3 regions of the Shewanella sp. ZOR0012 genome follow, and region 2 is predicted to be linked to each of the others. Evidence: predicted binding sites of a transcription regulator. Region 2 holds the regulator's gene; each other region holds the start of a gene.

Region 1 (4,749 bases), 2.8 Mb from region 2:
TCAGTAAAATCACCAATGCAAATGCCGTGGCCGCGGGTGCAGGCTTTGCATCGAGTAATTGCCCCATATTCACCAGGGCAACGGTCAGCGAGATCACAAATAAATCGAGCATCGACCAGCGGCCAATCCACTCAATAACATGAAATCCCACCATAAGTTTTTGCTTTGAAATTGGCAGGTTGAAACTGATAGCACACAGATAAGTGGCTAAGCCGATAATCTTTACCCAAGGCACTAAAATACTGGCAATAAACACAATAATGGCGATGGGTAACATATCCGATTGGACTAAATGAACAATTCCGGAAAAGATCGTATCGTGACGTACCTTTCCCTGATTGGTGAGCACCGTAATGGGATAGAGGTTGGCTGGAACCAATAAAATGGCGGCAGTAATAAGCAGCGCCCAACTTTTTTGTAAGCTGTTGTAATCGCGGACCTGTAATTCTGACTCACAACGACTACAGTGGCTATCCTCACTGCTATTGAGTTGCCTACAAACGCGGCACAAACACAGGCCTAAATCCTTTCCTTGCTGCTTCATATCAGTGATGTTCCTGCATAAGAAGACCCCACATATGCTCAATATCGTATTCACGCTGTAAAAACAGGGTGACTAAAAAAAGCATGGTGAAGCAAAAGGTACCCATTCCAAAATAAATATCCGAAAAATCAGATAATTGAAATGATGAGACGAGGAAGCTAATCACATAAATCTCAAGCATTGTCAGCTGCGAAAGGAACCCCTGAAATGTGAGTAATTGTTTGAGACTATGGCGCCAAAATGGGCTTGCAAGCCCCCATTTTATAATCAAAATTTGCGCAAGAATCGATAGGATCAATAAACCAGGGCCAACCACTGCGGCAGCAAGGACGGCTAATCCCACTACCCAATAACCTTGTTCGAAGACGGCAAAAGCGCCTTGAAATACCGTTGTTGTGCGAATACTGCCCAGAAAATGGATTTCTAGCACAGGAAAAAAGTTAGCAGGAAAATAGAACACCAACGCGGTAATGCACAGTGCCAACATGCCATTTACTGAACAGTATGGAGTGTCATAAAGTGCGGTGTTGCAACGCGGACACAACGCTCTGACCCCTGTTGGGAGGGCACGTTTCCGAATGGCCAAGTCGCAGGAACGACAGAGGATTACAGAGTTTTCTGCTGTATTGTCATGCATATAAAAATATTATATTAGCCCCAAAGCCACTGAGATTGAGCAAATAATCCGAAAACAACAAATTATAAGGTGAGATATCAAATTGATTGACCCATCTCCACAACATAAAGCGCAGTCATAATATCAGAATAATCAGAACACTTGCATCACTAGTTCACTTTATGTCATTCTGGTTACTGTATATAAAAACAGTGCGAGGGCGGTCATGGCAGTTATTACACAGTTTGTCGTGGTAAGAGAAGGGGTAGAAAAGATGACATTCACATCGAAAAAGGAGGCTGATGCCTACGATAAGATGCTCGACATCGCTGATAACCTCATTCCATTTATTCAGAAAGCGGAACTTGGGATTGATGAAAGTCTAACCGAACAGCTCGCATTCTATTTTGCTAACAATAAAGATGAGCTAACAAACTTGCTTAAAGGCGTGGTTCAAGTTAATAGTACGCCAACAAAACCAAACACAGCCAAAAAAGCGTCTAAGAAGGACGATGCTGCTGAATAATTTTTAGGAAGCATATGAAACCGCAATTTTATGAATCACTGAACCGTCAAGCGTTAGCGTTACTCGAAGGCGAAGATGATTTAGTGGCTGCCATGGCTAACTTTTCAGCCCTGCTTAATGACAACCTAACCGAACTAAACTGGGTAGGTTTTTACGTTATGCGCGGCGAACAGTTAGTATTAGGCCCATTCCAAGGTAAAGTGGCTTGTACCCGCATTCCGATGGGTAAAGGCGTGTGTGGCACTGCAGCACTGGCTAATCAAACTCAACGGGTTGCCGATGTGCATCAATTCGATGGACATATCGCCTGCGATGCGGCCAGTAATTCCGAAATTGTTATCCCTGTTCGCGCTAATGGTCAGGTGATTGCTGTACTGGATATTGATAGCCCTATTTTTGACCGCTTTGACGAAGAAGACCAAAAGGGCTTGGAATTATTGGTAAAAAGCTTCGAAAACTGCCTATTTGCTTAATTTGCGTACAATAACGCATAATTCATAGTCGCAATCGGTGGCGTGCGCCTTATAATAGCGCATGCCCTGATAAGGCTTGTTTGGGCATGGCCCGAATAAACCTGAGAGGTTTAGCCGTAAAAAATGGTTAACTGATATTTTTTAACTTTAGTTAACTCGGCGAGAATGTTAATTTGTACTTTGGCTCAATTGTGAGCTTAACCAAGATAAACGACACGTAAGAAGCTGATTTATATCACCTCGAATTCGATGTCCCTTTTTAACTGTGGAAGTAATGATGGAATCAACAGATAAGTTGACCGACACCAACGCAATTTTGGCGTATTTGTATGAAACATTTCCTTTGTGCTTTATTGCTGAAGGTGAAACTAAGCCATTAAAAATCGGATTGTTTCAAGATTTGGCTGAAAGGTTGGCTGATGATTCTAAAGTCAGTAAAACTCAATTGCGCGTGGCGTTAAGACGCTACACTAGCAGTTGGCGTTACCTCAAATCGGTAAAAGCTGGTGCCCAGCGTGTGGATCTTGATGGTCAGCCTTGTGGCGAGCTAGAGCAAGAACATATCGATCATGCTCAAGCCATGTTGAAAGAAAGCCAAGAAAAAGCCAAGGCTAAGCGTGCTGCTCAAGCTACCAAAGTGGCTCCGGCTGGCAAAGCTCCAGCGAAAAAAGCCCCTAAGAAAGTAGCTGTTCCTGCCCGCAAGACTGAGCGTCCTGCCAAAGTGGCTCCTAAGGCTGAACCTGCTGTTAACTTAGTCCAAGCGCAATTGACCGATTTAGCTAAGAAACAGCGTGTCAATGTTAAGTTAGGTATGACGCCAGTAGCCGGCGTGATCACTGACATTAACAAAGAAGACATTCATGTTCAGCTTGATAGCGGCTTAACGATAAAAGTGAAAGCAGAACATATTCTGCTGTAATCATTTAATCTAACGGAGTAACTTGTTGATGCGAAAACTCATTTTGGCTACATCCATCGCCACTGTTTTTGTCGGATTCTCGGCTTGGGCTGTGCCTCCTACGATTCAAATCAGCGAGTTACCCACTCTCAAGCAGGAAGCGCAGCATAAAGTGGCCAGTAAACGAGTGACAGATTTATACACTCGTTCGCATTACCATCGATTTGCGCTCGATGACGCGTTTTCTGCGCAGATTTTTGACCGCTATTTACAGCAACTTGATTACCGTCGCAATGTGCTGACCCAAGCCGATGTCGACAGTTTTAAGCCTTATATCAATCAGTTTGACGATATGCTGAGTTCAGGTGAACTCGACCCCGCCTACAAAATGTTTGATTTGGTTCAAAAACGTCGCTACGAAGGCTTTGTGTACGCGCTTTCTCTGCTCGATAAAGAAATGGATTTTACCGTTCCTGGTGATGCCTACGAGTACGATAGGGAAGATGTCGCTTGGCCAAAAGATCAAGCTGAAATCAATGAGCTTTGGCGTCAGCGAGTGAAATACGATGCGTTGAATCTCAAGCTTACTGGCAAAAAATGGCCTGAAATTGTTGAGATTCTGCAAAAACGTTATAACAACGCCATCAAACGTTTGACTCAGACCAATAGTGAGGATGTGTTCCAAGCGGTGATGAATGCATTTTCTCGCAGCATTGAGCCGCACACTAGCTATTTATCCCCCCGTAATGCTGAGCGTTTCCAAATGGAAATGAACTTGAGCCTAGAGGGTATTGGCGCGCAGTTACAGCTCGAAGATGATTACACTGTGATTAAGAGTTTAATCGCAGGTGGTCCTGCCGCTGGCAGTGAAAAACTGTCACCAGAAGATAAGATTGTTGGTGTTGGCCAAGAGGGTGGCGAGATCGTTGATGTTATCGGCTGGCGTTTAGACGATGTCGTTGAGCTCATCAAAGGTCCTAAGGGCAGTAAAGTCGTTTTGCAGATTTTACCGAAGAAAGGTGGCTCAAATGCTAAGCCGTTTAACGTCACTTTAGTACGTGACAAGATTCGCTTAGAAGACCGTGCCGCGACTTCTAAAATCATCGAACCTAAAGACGGTGAATACGCCAATCGTAAAGTCGGTGTTATTCAAATTCCTGGATTCTATATGAATTTATCCCAGGATGTGGAAAAGGAACTCGTTAAACTCAACGAAGCGAAAGTCGAAGGTGTCGTTATCGATTTACGTGGTAATGGCGGCGGTGCATTAACCGAAGCCGTGTTACTGACCGGACTCTTTATTGACATGGGCCCTGTGGTGCAAATCCGTGACGCCGATGGCCGTGTGTCAGCTCACCGCGATAACGATGGCAAGACTGCCTACGCAGGTCCGTTGACCGTGATGGTTGACCGTTACAGCGCATCAGCTTCTGAGATTTTTGCAGCAGCATTGCAGGACTATGATCGTGCACTGATTGTTGGTGAATCCAGTTTCGGTAAAGGCACAGTGCAACAGCATAAGAGTCTAGGTCGCATCTACGATATGTACGAGAAACCTATTGGGCATGTGCAATACACCATTCAGAAGTTTTATCGCATTAACGGTGGTAGTACACAACTCAAAGGTGTGACACCGAATATTGCGTATCCAAGTGCGTTAGAGCCTGGTGAGTATGGTGAAGCTGAAGAGAA
Region 2 (4,749 bases):
TCTCCTTCGGCCATCAGTTCATCATGGCTAAGCGTGGGAAGACTCGCGGGGTCGACACTGGCGATGGGCTCTGTCGCCGCTTTGGGCGCATCGGTGGTTGAGGGGGGCGGAGTCGTTGTTACTGGTTCGCTATTGGTGCCACCGGATTTATGGGCATCAACGTCTTTGGCTTGCACCGCATCCCCAGTGTTATTGCCCCACGCATTACGCTCATAGGTAATCACTGCGGCAATTTCTTGGGGCGTTAATTGTTTACTGAAGGCTTGCATGGCCGTACCCGTTTTACCATTGAGCACGATTTCAAGATGACCGCTCAGTGGCCCAGTAGCGATGGGGCTGCCTTTGAGATGTGGGAATACGCCTTTGAGACCTTCGCCATTAGGTTGATGGCAGGCTGCGCAGTGACCAAGGTAAACTTGCTCACCTTGAGTCATCAGCTCTTCTTTACTCAGTGTTTGTGATAAGGCGGCTTGTGCGGCTTGCGCTGCGGCATTGGCAGCTTGTTTTTGTTCTGCAACCCAAGCATCGAACTCGGCTTCGGGCAGTGCCTGAACCACTATCGGCATAAATCCATGATCTTTGCCGCAAAGTTCGGCACATTGACCACGGTAAATGCCGGGTTTATCGATACGGGTCCACGCCTCGTTGATAAACCCTGGGTTAGCATCTTTTTTCACTGCAAAATCTGGTACCCACCATGAATGGATAACATCTTCAGAAGTCATCAGAAAGCGGATTTTTCTATTTACAGGCAGGACAAGGGGCTTATCGACCTCGAGTAAGTAGTGCTCTCCCTTGGCCTCACTACCTTCGATTTGAGGTCTTGGTGTGGCGAGAATACTGTAAAACTCAATATCTTGATCGAAATAGCTGTAATGCCACTTCCATTGCGATCCTGTGACTTTTACCGTGAGATCGGCATTGCTGGGGTCTTCCATGGCAATCAGAGTTTTAGTTGCCGGAATCGCCATTAAGATCAGAATGATAAAGGGAATTATCGTCCAAGCGATCTCAACTTTTGTACTCTCATGGAAGTGTGACGCGACCGCGCCCTTGGATTTTCTGTGGTTGATCATGGCATAAATCATAACGCCAAAAACCACTAAGCCTATCGCGCAGCAGATATACAGAATCGTCATGTGCAGGTGGTATACCTTGCCACTGATTTCTGTTACGCCAGGCGTCATATTGAACCGCATGTCTGCTGCGGCCAACGGTGGGGCGAATAGCACCACGAGTAAACAATACAACCATTGCTTCACAAGACTTCTCCTCTGCTAATTGCAAATAGCAACTACAAAGAAGAGCAACACAGTAAGTCTCAACTCTATGCAAACTCTTCAGTTCCCAAAAAAGTGTTTCTGACTTCAACGTGCGTTGGCGGCTTACTTTTGATCAAGTATTGTTACTGCTGGTATTAGCCACACTGGCACATACTGCTGAATAAACCCATTATTCTCAATTTTTGTGGGCGAGCGATATTCGAAAATAACGCGATATTTCTGCCTAAACAGGCGATATATCATGTGCGCCTAAATCAAACATACTTGCTGTTTAAAAATTGATCAAGATCACTTCTTTTTCTAATTGTCTGAAAAATTGCCAAAAAAAAGCCTCACATTCACAGGTGAGGCGGCTTTCAAGGCTAAATACGGTGTGAAAAATTTTTAATGAACAGAGCTGAAAAATGCGGGTTGAGTAAATTTAGCCGATTGTGTGAGATTGGTGCTAGAAGGTTGGTCATTCGTTGAACCTTCAAGCACGATACCCATTGCACGTGCGCTCTTTGCTACAATTTGTAGGCGACGATTATCGCGAGTATCTAGGGCGTTAATCCAAGTAATCACTGCGCTAGATGTGCCACTGGTTAAGGCTTTTTCCATCGCCCAAAGGGTTTCGACCTCATCTTTTGCGTGAACCAATAGTACGCGATCCATACGCACACCTGCGTTTGCTAATAGCTGCTTGTAGCCAATACTAGGTGGGTTGATGAGCACTATCCATCTTCCCTGTTGGCTCAGTTGGGCAAGTTGTTTGCTCAGCTGTGTCAGCTCTTGGCGCCCTTGGCTCTGAGTTGGCATAGTGACTATTGATGTATGCTGCCAGTCGGTCTCTGTATCTCGAACCGTATCGAGCCATAAACCGGGGTGACGCGGGGCATTACCTAATAGTTTGTTCATAGCCAATCTCCATTGCGGATCACCCCTACGGCGAGCCCTTCAATTGTTAGACTTTGGAAACTCAAATCGACTTTAATCGGTGAATAGTCTTCATTCTCGGCATGTAGGTAGACTAAATTACCTTTTTTTTCAAAGCGTTTTACGGTTACATCATCATCAACGCGAGCAACAACAACTTGTCCATTGCGCGCTTGTTGTACTTTATGAACGGCAAGCAGGTCACCCTCAAGGATGCCGATATTCTTCATACTGTCGCCTTTTACGCGCAGCAGGAAATCGGCAGCAGGGTGGAACATGCTGGGGTCGACTTGGTAATACTGTTCGACATGCTCTTGGGCGAGAATAGGTTCACCCGCTGCCACTTGGCCAATCAGTGGCAAGCCTGTTTCGCGGTTATCTTCTTCCTCTACAGGGAGACGGATCCCGCGGGAAGTACCAGGCATGATCTCGATGCAGCCTTTTTTCGCCAATGCCTTAAGGTGTTCTTCTGCGGCATTTGCACTTTTAAAACCCAAACGGGTGGCAATTTCGGCCCGAGTGGGTGGCATGCCAGTCTCGGCAATATTACGTTTAATCAGCTCTAAAATTTCGGCTTGGCGTGGCGTCAACGGTCTCATGGTCTTTCCTGTTTTTCTATACAGTTACTGTTAGTATATACAGTATTATTGGTAGTGCAAGTATTAACCACTTTTAACTTGGTCAGCTAGATCTGCAAATAACCGTAATCGTCATCTATGGGGTGAATGCCATTTGCACGGTATCAATAAATGGTGTCGCCTAAAGTGCGTTACTAAGTCATTAAAATCAGCCGCTGAATCCTGCATCTTTAGGTTGTTTGGGTATATTCTCTAGAATCTGGTATTCTATGGGGCTAATGAACGTACTTACATTGCATAAGAATAATGCCTAAACAAGACTCTCTTTGGTTGAAATCATTACGTTGGATCCAAAAGCACTTAGTGCACACTATTGTTGTGCCACAGGATCCCTTTGCCGATCTGAATCTGGATGCCTCCAGACCGCTTGCTTATGTAATGAAAACAGAATCCCTGAGTGATATTGCTGCGTTAAGCGAGATCACCACGAAACTTGGTTTGCCAAGCCCTTACGAGCCGCTGGTGGTGAATGGCGTTGTGGCGCCACGGGTGGTATGCCTTGAAGGTCGTAAGCCTTTATTTGGTGAACGCGCCAGTAATGAGCCATTCCTCGAATGTTTTATGCGTTTGTTGGCCGTCCATAAGGAAAAGCCAGAGTTAGATATCCAGCTGGTGCCTGTGAGTCTGTATTGGGGTCGTACTCCGGGTAAAGAAGACGACACCATGAAGGCGGCAGTGCTTGAGCGCGAGAACCCTACTTGGTTACGCAAGTGTTTGATGATCTTATTCTTAGGTCGTCATAACTTTGTGCAATTTTCTAATGCGGTATCGCTGCGTTACATGGCCGACGAACATGGTACCGATATGGGCATTGCCCATAAATTGGCTCGAGTAGCGAGAGTGCATTTCCGTCGCCAACGTAAGGTGATGACGGGGCCTGTGTTGCCTAATCGTCAGGCGTTATTCCATTCCTTGCTGAAATCTGAATCCTTACGTAAGGCGATTCAGGAAGAAGCCGCGAGCAAGAAGATTTCTGAAACCCAAGCGCGTGAAACGGCAATTGAATATCTTGATGAAATTGCAGCAAATTATTCCGATAGTCTCGTACGTATTGCTGAGCGCTTTTTAACGTGGTTATGGAACAAGCTCTACAGCGGTATTAACATCAAAGGTGCTGAGCATATTCGGCAGTTACACCACGATGGTCATGAGATTGTGTATGTGCCCTGCCATCGCAGCCATATGGATTACCTGCTGTTATCTTACATTCTGTATTACCAAGGTATGGTGCCACCGCATATTGCTGCGGGTATCAACCTAAACTTCTGGCCTGCGGGGCCGCTGTTCCGCCGTGGCGGGGCTTTCTTTATTCGCCGTAGTTTTAACGGCAACAAACTCTATACGGCCGTGTTCCGTGAATACCTCGATCAGCTGTTTGCTAAGGGATATTCGGTTGAGTATTTCTCTGAAGGTGGCCGTTCTCGTACCGGTCGTCTATTGGCGCCGAAAACGGGCATGATCGCTATGACGATCAACAGTGTGTTGCGTGGTATCGAACGCCCAGTCACCTTAGTGCCTGTGTATTTAGGCTACGATCACGTGATGGAAGTGGCGACCTATCACAAAGAGCTAAGCGGTAAGAAAAAACAGAAAGAATCTGTATGGCAAGTCTTTGGTGCTATTCGTAAATTAGGTAATTTTGGCCAAGGTTATGTCAACTTTGGTGAGCCGATTACATTGCAAAATTTCTTGAATGAAACGGCACCTAACTGGCGCAGTGAAGTGGCTGATGATCCTGAGCAAAAACCGACTTGGTTAACCCCAGCGGTGAACGTGTTAGCAAATCGGGTGATGACGCGGATTAACGACGCCGCTGCCGCCAGCTCTATTACCTTGACCAGTTTAGTGTTGTTGGCGTCGGAGCAAAATGCCTTAGAGCGTTGTTTGCTCGAGCGTCAGTTAGATTTATACCT
Region 3 (4,749 bases), 410 kb from region 2:
TGCAAGTGAGCGATAAAACCCCAGGCTTTAGCGGCACACCCGGTTGGTTTTTACAAAAGACCCATGTGGACGGCCAAATCGAATGGGTGGGCGTACAGCTCGACCAAACGGCGATGCCGATCATGCTCGGCTGGAAGCTCTGGCAGGCAGGCGTATTCAGTCAAGCTGAACTTAACCATTGGTATCAAGAGATGTTAAAAGCTGCGGCGGACTTTTTAGTCAGCGGCGGCGAGGTCAATCTCGACTGGAATCATACCCAAATTACGCCACCGAAAACCCAGCAAGAACGTTGGGAAGAACAAGCAGGTTATTCGCCTTCCACCACGGCCGCTGTGATCGCAGGCTTAGTGGCTGCGAGTGATATTGCCAAGGCAGTAAACGACAGCGATGCCAGTCAGCGTTATCTCGCGACCGCCAAAACGCTTAATCAACAACTTGAAAAACACTTAGTGACGACCCAAGGTTTGCTCACCGATAGCCAAGGCATTAAGGCACCGTATTATCTGCGATTAAGCCCCAACGGTGAGCCAAACACCGCCGAGCAACTCGCCGCCAATAATGGCCGTGCGGGATTAGATCAACGTCAGATCCTCGATGGCGGCTTTTTAGAACTGGTGCGCTATGGCGTGCGTGGCTCCACCGATAAGCTGATTAATCAAAGCCTAGCGCTGGTGGATAATACCGAGCTTGAGGACAATTTACGCCTCAAATACAACTTTACGGCAAAGGATGGCAGCAGCGTTCCAGGCTTTAGACGTTACGGTAACGATGGCTACGGTGAAGATACCCTCACTGGCGCAAACTACGCCGAATCGGGCAGTAATAGCGACAACCAACGCGGCCGCGTCTGGCCCTTCTTTACTGGCGAGCGTGGCCATTTTGAATTGGCCCTTGCCAGCGCCAAGGGAGAGCTAAGCGGTGCTCACGCACAGCAAACCAAGCAGCAACTTATCAATACCTATGTGCAAGGGATGGAAACCTTCGCCAACGCGGGTCTAATGCTCCCCGAACAAGCATGGGACGGTGTGGGTAACGCCACTCGTTACCAATATCAACTCGGCCAAGGCACTAACTCCGCCACCCCGCTCGCCTGGACCCACGCTGAATATATTAAGCTTGTACGTTCAATGAGCGATGGTCGAGTCTGGGATAACTACCCTATCGTCCCTGAGGCGTTGAAATAGTGTTTAAATACTGATACGAGTCAATAAAGCCCGCAAAGGTGAGTTGTGCGGGCTTTATGATGAAAAACAGCATACTCCTTTAATTCGCCCCACATCATCCATTCTGCGCACAGTAAAAGCATTCTCTGTTTTTATGTGAATACTTATTTTTATTGCCGTTACTTCAATAAAAAATTGACTTACATAAGTCAGTCAAGATGTTAAGCTATTTGTGCTTTTGTTAATTTATCGATAAATGGAGTTTTGATGAAGCCTTTAAAAACCGTAATCAAATGGATTTTGCTCACGTTATTCTTGGTGCCAGTGAGTCTTTATCTGATCCTTGCCGCCATCAACATAAAAGATAGCCCAGCTTCAGAGCAAGCCAAAGCCTACCTCGACGAAATTCAAAAGAGTGATAAGGCGTTAGCCGACAACCAAGCTCAGAATGCCTATCTCTATGCGCTGGGCTTTGATGTGAATAGTGGCGCCTCGCCGATGGATGCTGGGATTTCTCGACTTAAAAGCATACAACAGCTTGGCATTTTGGAACGCTCCCCAACGCTAAACACAACTCCTATAGACAAACCGCAAACCCCTTTCAACGAATGCCTTAACCGTGATGATTTTCTGTCCAGTTGTCTCCCGGTACTGACAGAACAAACGTCTTTTGACGAACTCATCGCAACAAACGCCGAATTAATCACGCGATATAAAACATTAATTCAGTTAGATACCTGGCAAGAAGGCAGCCAATTTAATGTCTTTTTGTCTTCTCCGTCACTTTCACATCTGCTCACGGCACAAAAACTCTACTTCATCGATTTACTGGCTCACGCTCAAACCATGTCTGCGCAGCAAGTTACCGATGTGATTAATCAAGATATGTTGTTTTGGCAACGCGTAGCAGCTAACACCCATGTGCTACTGATAAAAACCGTTAGTCAAAACGGCATCACAACAAATATGAAATTTGGCGAATTGATACTAGGCCAACTGCATCCCTCTCAATTAAGCAACGTCATCCCCACTAGCTGGCAAACGCCGTTCCCTGCTGAGGTGACTACATTTGAAAAAATAAAAATGGGTGAATGGTATTACTTTACAGCCATGGCCAAAGCATTGCAGACAATTGATGATGAAGATATCACCACAAACGTGACGCAATGGTTGCTGACACCGTTAATGAAAGATCAAGACACAGCGAATCGTTACGCGGAAATTTTAAATGGCACGACTCCTCCGCAGACTTGCCCTGCTCCTTGGTCAATCGCTGACATGAGCCAATTTATATATAACCCACTTGGTAAATTTGTACTCTGCTCTGGCATTACATCATTAGACCGTTACCAACAAGATTTTGATGAGCTCGAGCCACAAAGAGCACGCTTGATCACGAGACTCCAATAGGGTGATTGTTTACTTAAGCAAATACATGACATAAACGCCTTCGACATGTGCTAAAGTTAGCTTATACTGTGTATATGTACAGCATATAGATGCATATGATCATGGTTACTCCTGAACAATCGAAAATCCAATATCCTTTCTTTAGCACATCTGTGGCGGCGGGGTTTCCTTCTCCCGCCAATGATTATATTGAGCAATCGCTTGATCTAAATGAGCTTTGTATCAAACATCCCACCGCAACCTTTTTTGTCAAAGTTCAAGGCGATTCGATGGTCGATGCCGGAATTTCCTCTGGTGATATATTAGTGGTTGACCGAGCCTTACAAGCCACCCATGGGGATATTGTAGTGGCGGCCATCAATGGGGAATTTACGGTAAAGCAATTGCAATTACGTCCTGTGGTGCAATTATTGCCATGTAACCCGGCCTACAGTGCAATTCCACTCAGCCACGAGTCAGAGTTAGACCTGTTCGGTGTCGTGACTTGTGTGGTGAAAAAACTCAAATGACCGCCAACTTATTCGCCCTCGTAGACTGTAATAATTTTTATGCGTCCTGTGAGCGTATGTTTCGGCCCGATCTACAGGGCAAACCTATCGTTGTGCTGTCAAATAACGATGGTTGTGTTGTCGCGCGTTCATCGGAAGCAAAGCAATTAGGCATAAAAATGGCCGTGCCGGTTTATCAAGTGATGGAGATGATCCGCGCCCATAATGTGGCGGTATTTTCGTCCAACTATGCCCTTTACGCTGATATTTCAAATCGCGTCATGACCACACTTGAGCAGATGGTGCCTAGGGTTGAAGTCTACTCAATCGATGAGGCTTTTTTGGATTTGTCTCGGCTCGATAAATGTCAAGATATTAACCAGTTAGCCATGGATATTCGTCAACGGATCCAGCAATGGATAGGGATCAGTGTCTGCGTAGGAATTGGGCCGAGCAAAACCTTAGCCAAGCTAGCTAACTATGCCGCAAAACAGTATCCCGCCACCCAAGGCGTTGTCGATTTACGCGATAAAGAACGCCAACGCCGGTTAATGGCGCTCACTCCCATTGATGAAGTTTGGGGCATTGGCCGAAAAATTGCGCAACGTTTAAAACAGATGGGCATCCATACCGCTCTACAGCTTGCAGATGCCCATCCTAAACTTATCCGAGACAATTTTTCCGTCATGGTTGAGCGAACGGTGTACGAGCTTAACGGTATTGCCTGTGATGATATTCAGCAGGTGGTAGCGACAAAGCAGCAAATCATCAGCTCGCGCTCCTTTGGCGCACGTATTACCACCTTTGAGGCGATGCAGCAGGCTATCAGTGACTATACCTTTAGGGCCTGCGAGAAATTGCGAGCGGAGGGGCAGTTTGCCCGCACCTTATCGGTGTTTATTCGCAGCAGTTATTTTACGCAACATCAGCCCCAATATAGCCAAGTACTCACTGGTCATCTTGTGTATCCCAGTGACGATACCCGTGATTTTATCGAATTAGCGCAGCGACTATTGCATCGGCTTTGGCGTGCAGGTCCCGCCTATGCTAAAGCTGGCGTCATGCTAGGAGATTTTTATGCACCAGGCGTGTTTCAATTAGGCTTGTTTGACGAGGCCAAACCACAACCTAAAAGTAAAGAATTGATGAAACTGCTTGATGGTATCAATCACAGTGGTAAAGGAAATATTCAATTTGCAGGACAAGGACTGAATGCCGATTGGAGAATGAAGCGTGGTCAACTCTCTCCCCGCTACACTACCCAATGGAGACATATTCCGATAATAAAATAAGCCATAAGCATGAATAACGAAATAATATGCTAGAGCTGTTCCATTTGTTAAATCCGCTAAAACACAGTCAATAATGGTCTATATTTCAACAGCTAATAAGATTCATGCTATTAACACCTTTAATCTTAAATTGATAGCGATCACATTATTCAAAACTGACCTAAACAAAAAATTCAGCCTAAAGATTGACATTGTAAAGATGATGTTACGTTACATTGCGATACAATCTAGCCTTTTTCACATGCAGCACCGCATCTTATTACTTCAAGCCAACCTTAATTAGCTTCCGCAAGTTTACATTAGTAACACACGATTAACACAAAACAAACAATTAAGCTGTTGATATTAAAGTTGTTAATGATAGTTTTCCGACTATGGAGGGCAGTTGCACATAAA

Evidence for each region. The regulator LexA, encoded in region 2, represses DNA repair genes until DNA is damaged. The targets are predictions, from matches to a motif close to TACTGTATNNNNATACAGTA.
Region 1: the regulator LexA is predicted to act here: its motif matches at 1,356-1,375, upstream of L976_RS02800 (YebG family protein).
Region 3: the regulator LexA is predicted to act here: its motif matches at 2,638-2,657, upstream of umuD (translesion error-prone DNA polymerase V autoproteolytic subunit).

Annotation. Positions count from the first base shown of each region.
Region 1 covers NZ_JTLE01000094.1:206,156-210,904, forward strand. The annotation lists gene L976_RS02790 (paraquat-inducible protein A) at 1-544, opposite strand, end outside; gene L976_RS02795 (paraquat-inducible protein A) at 546-1,181, opposite strand; gene L976_RS02800 (YebG family protein) at 1,387-1,686, shown strand; gene L976_RS02805 (GAF domain-containing protein) at 1,701-2,159, shown strand; gene proQ (RNA chaperone ProQ) at 2,437-3,078, shown strand; gene prc (carboxy terminal-processing peptidase) at 3,107-4,749, shown strand, end outside.
Region 2 covers NZ_JTLE01000094.1:2,994,085-2,998,833, forward strand. The annotation lists gene coxB (cytochrome c oxidase subunit II) at 1-1,262, opposite strand, end outside; gene L976_RS14830 (cell division inhibitor SulA) at 1,668-2,180, opposite strand; gene lexA (transcriptional repressor LexA) at 2,177-2,797, opposite strand; gene plsB (glycerol-3-phosphate 1-O-acyltransferase PlsB) at 3,083-4,749, shown strand, end outside.
Region 3 covers NZ_JTLE01000094.1:3,402,005-3,406,753, reverse strand. The annotation lists gene L976_RS16545 (glucan 1,4-alpha-glucosidase) at 1-1,184, shown strand, start outside; gene L976_RS16540 (hypothetical protein) at 1,431-2,573, shown strand; gene umuD (translesion error-prone DNA polymerase V autoproteolytic subunit) at 2,675-3,082, shown strand; gene umuC (translesion error-prone DNA polymerase V subunit UmuC) at 3,079-4,353, shown strand.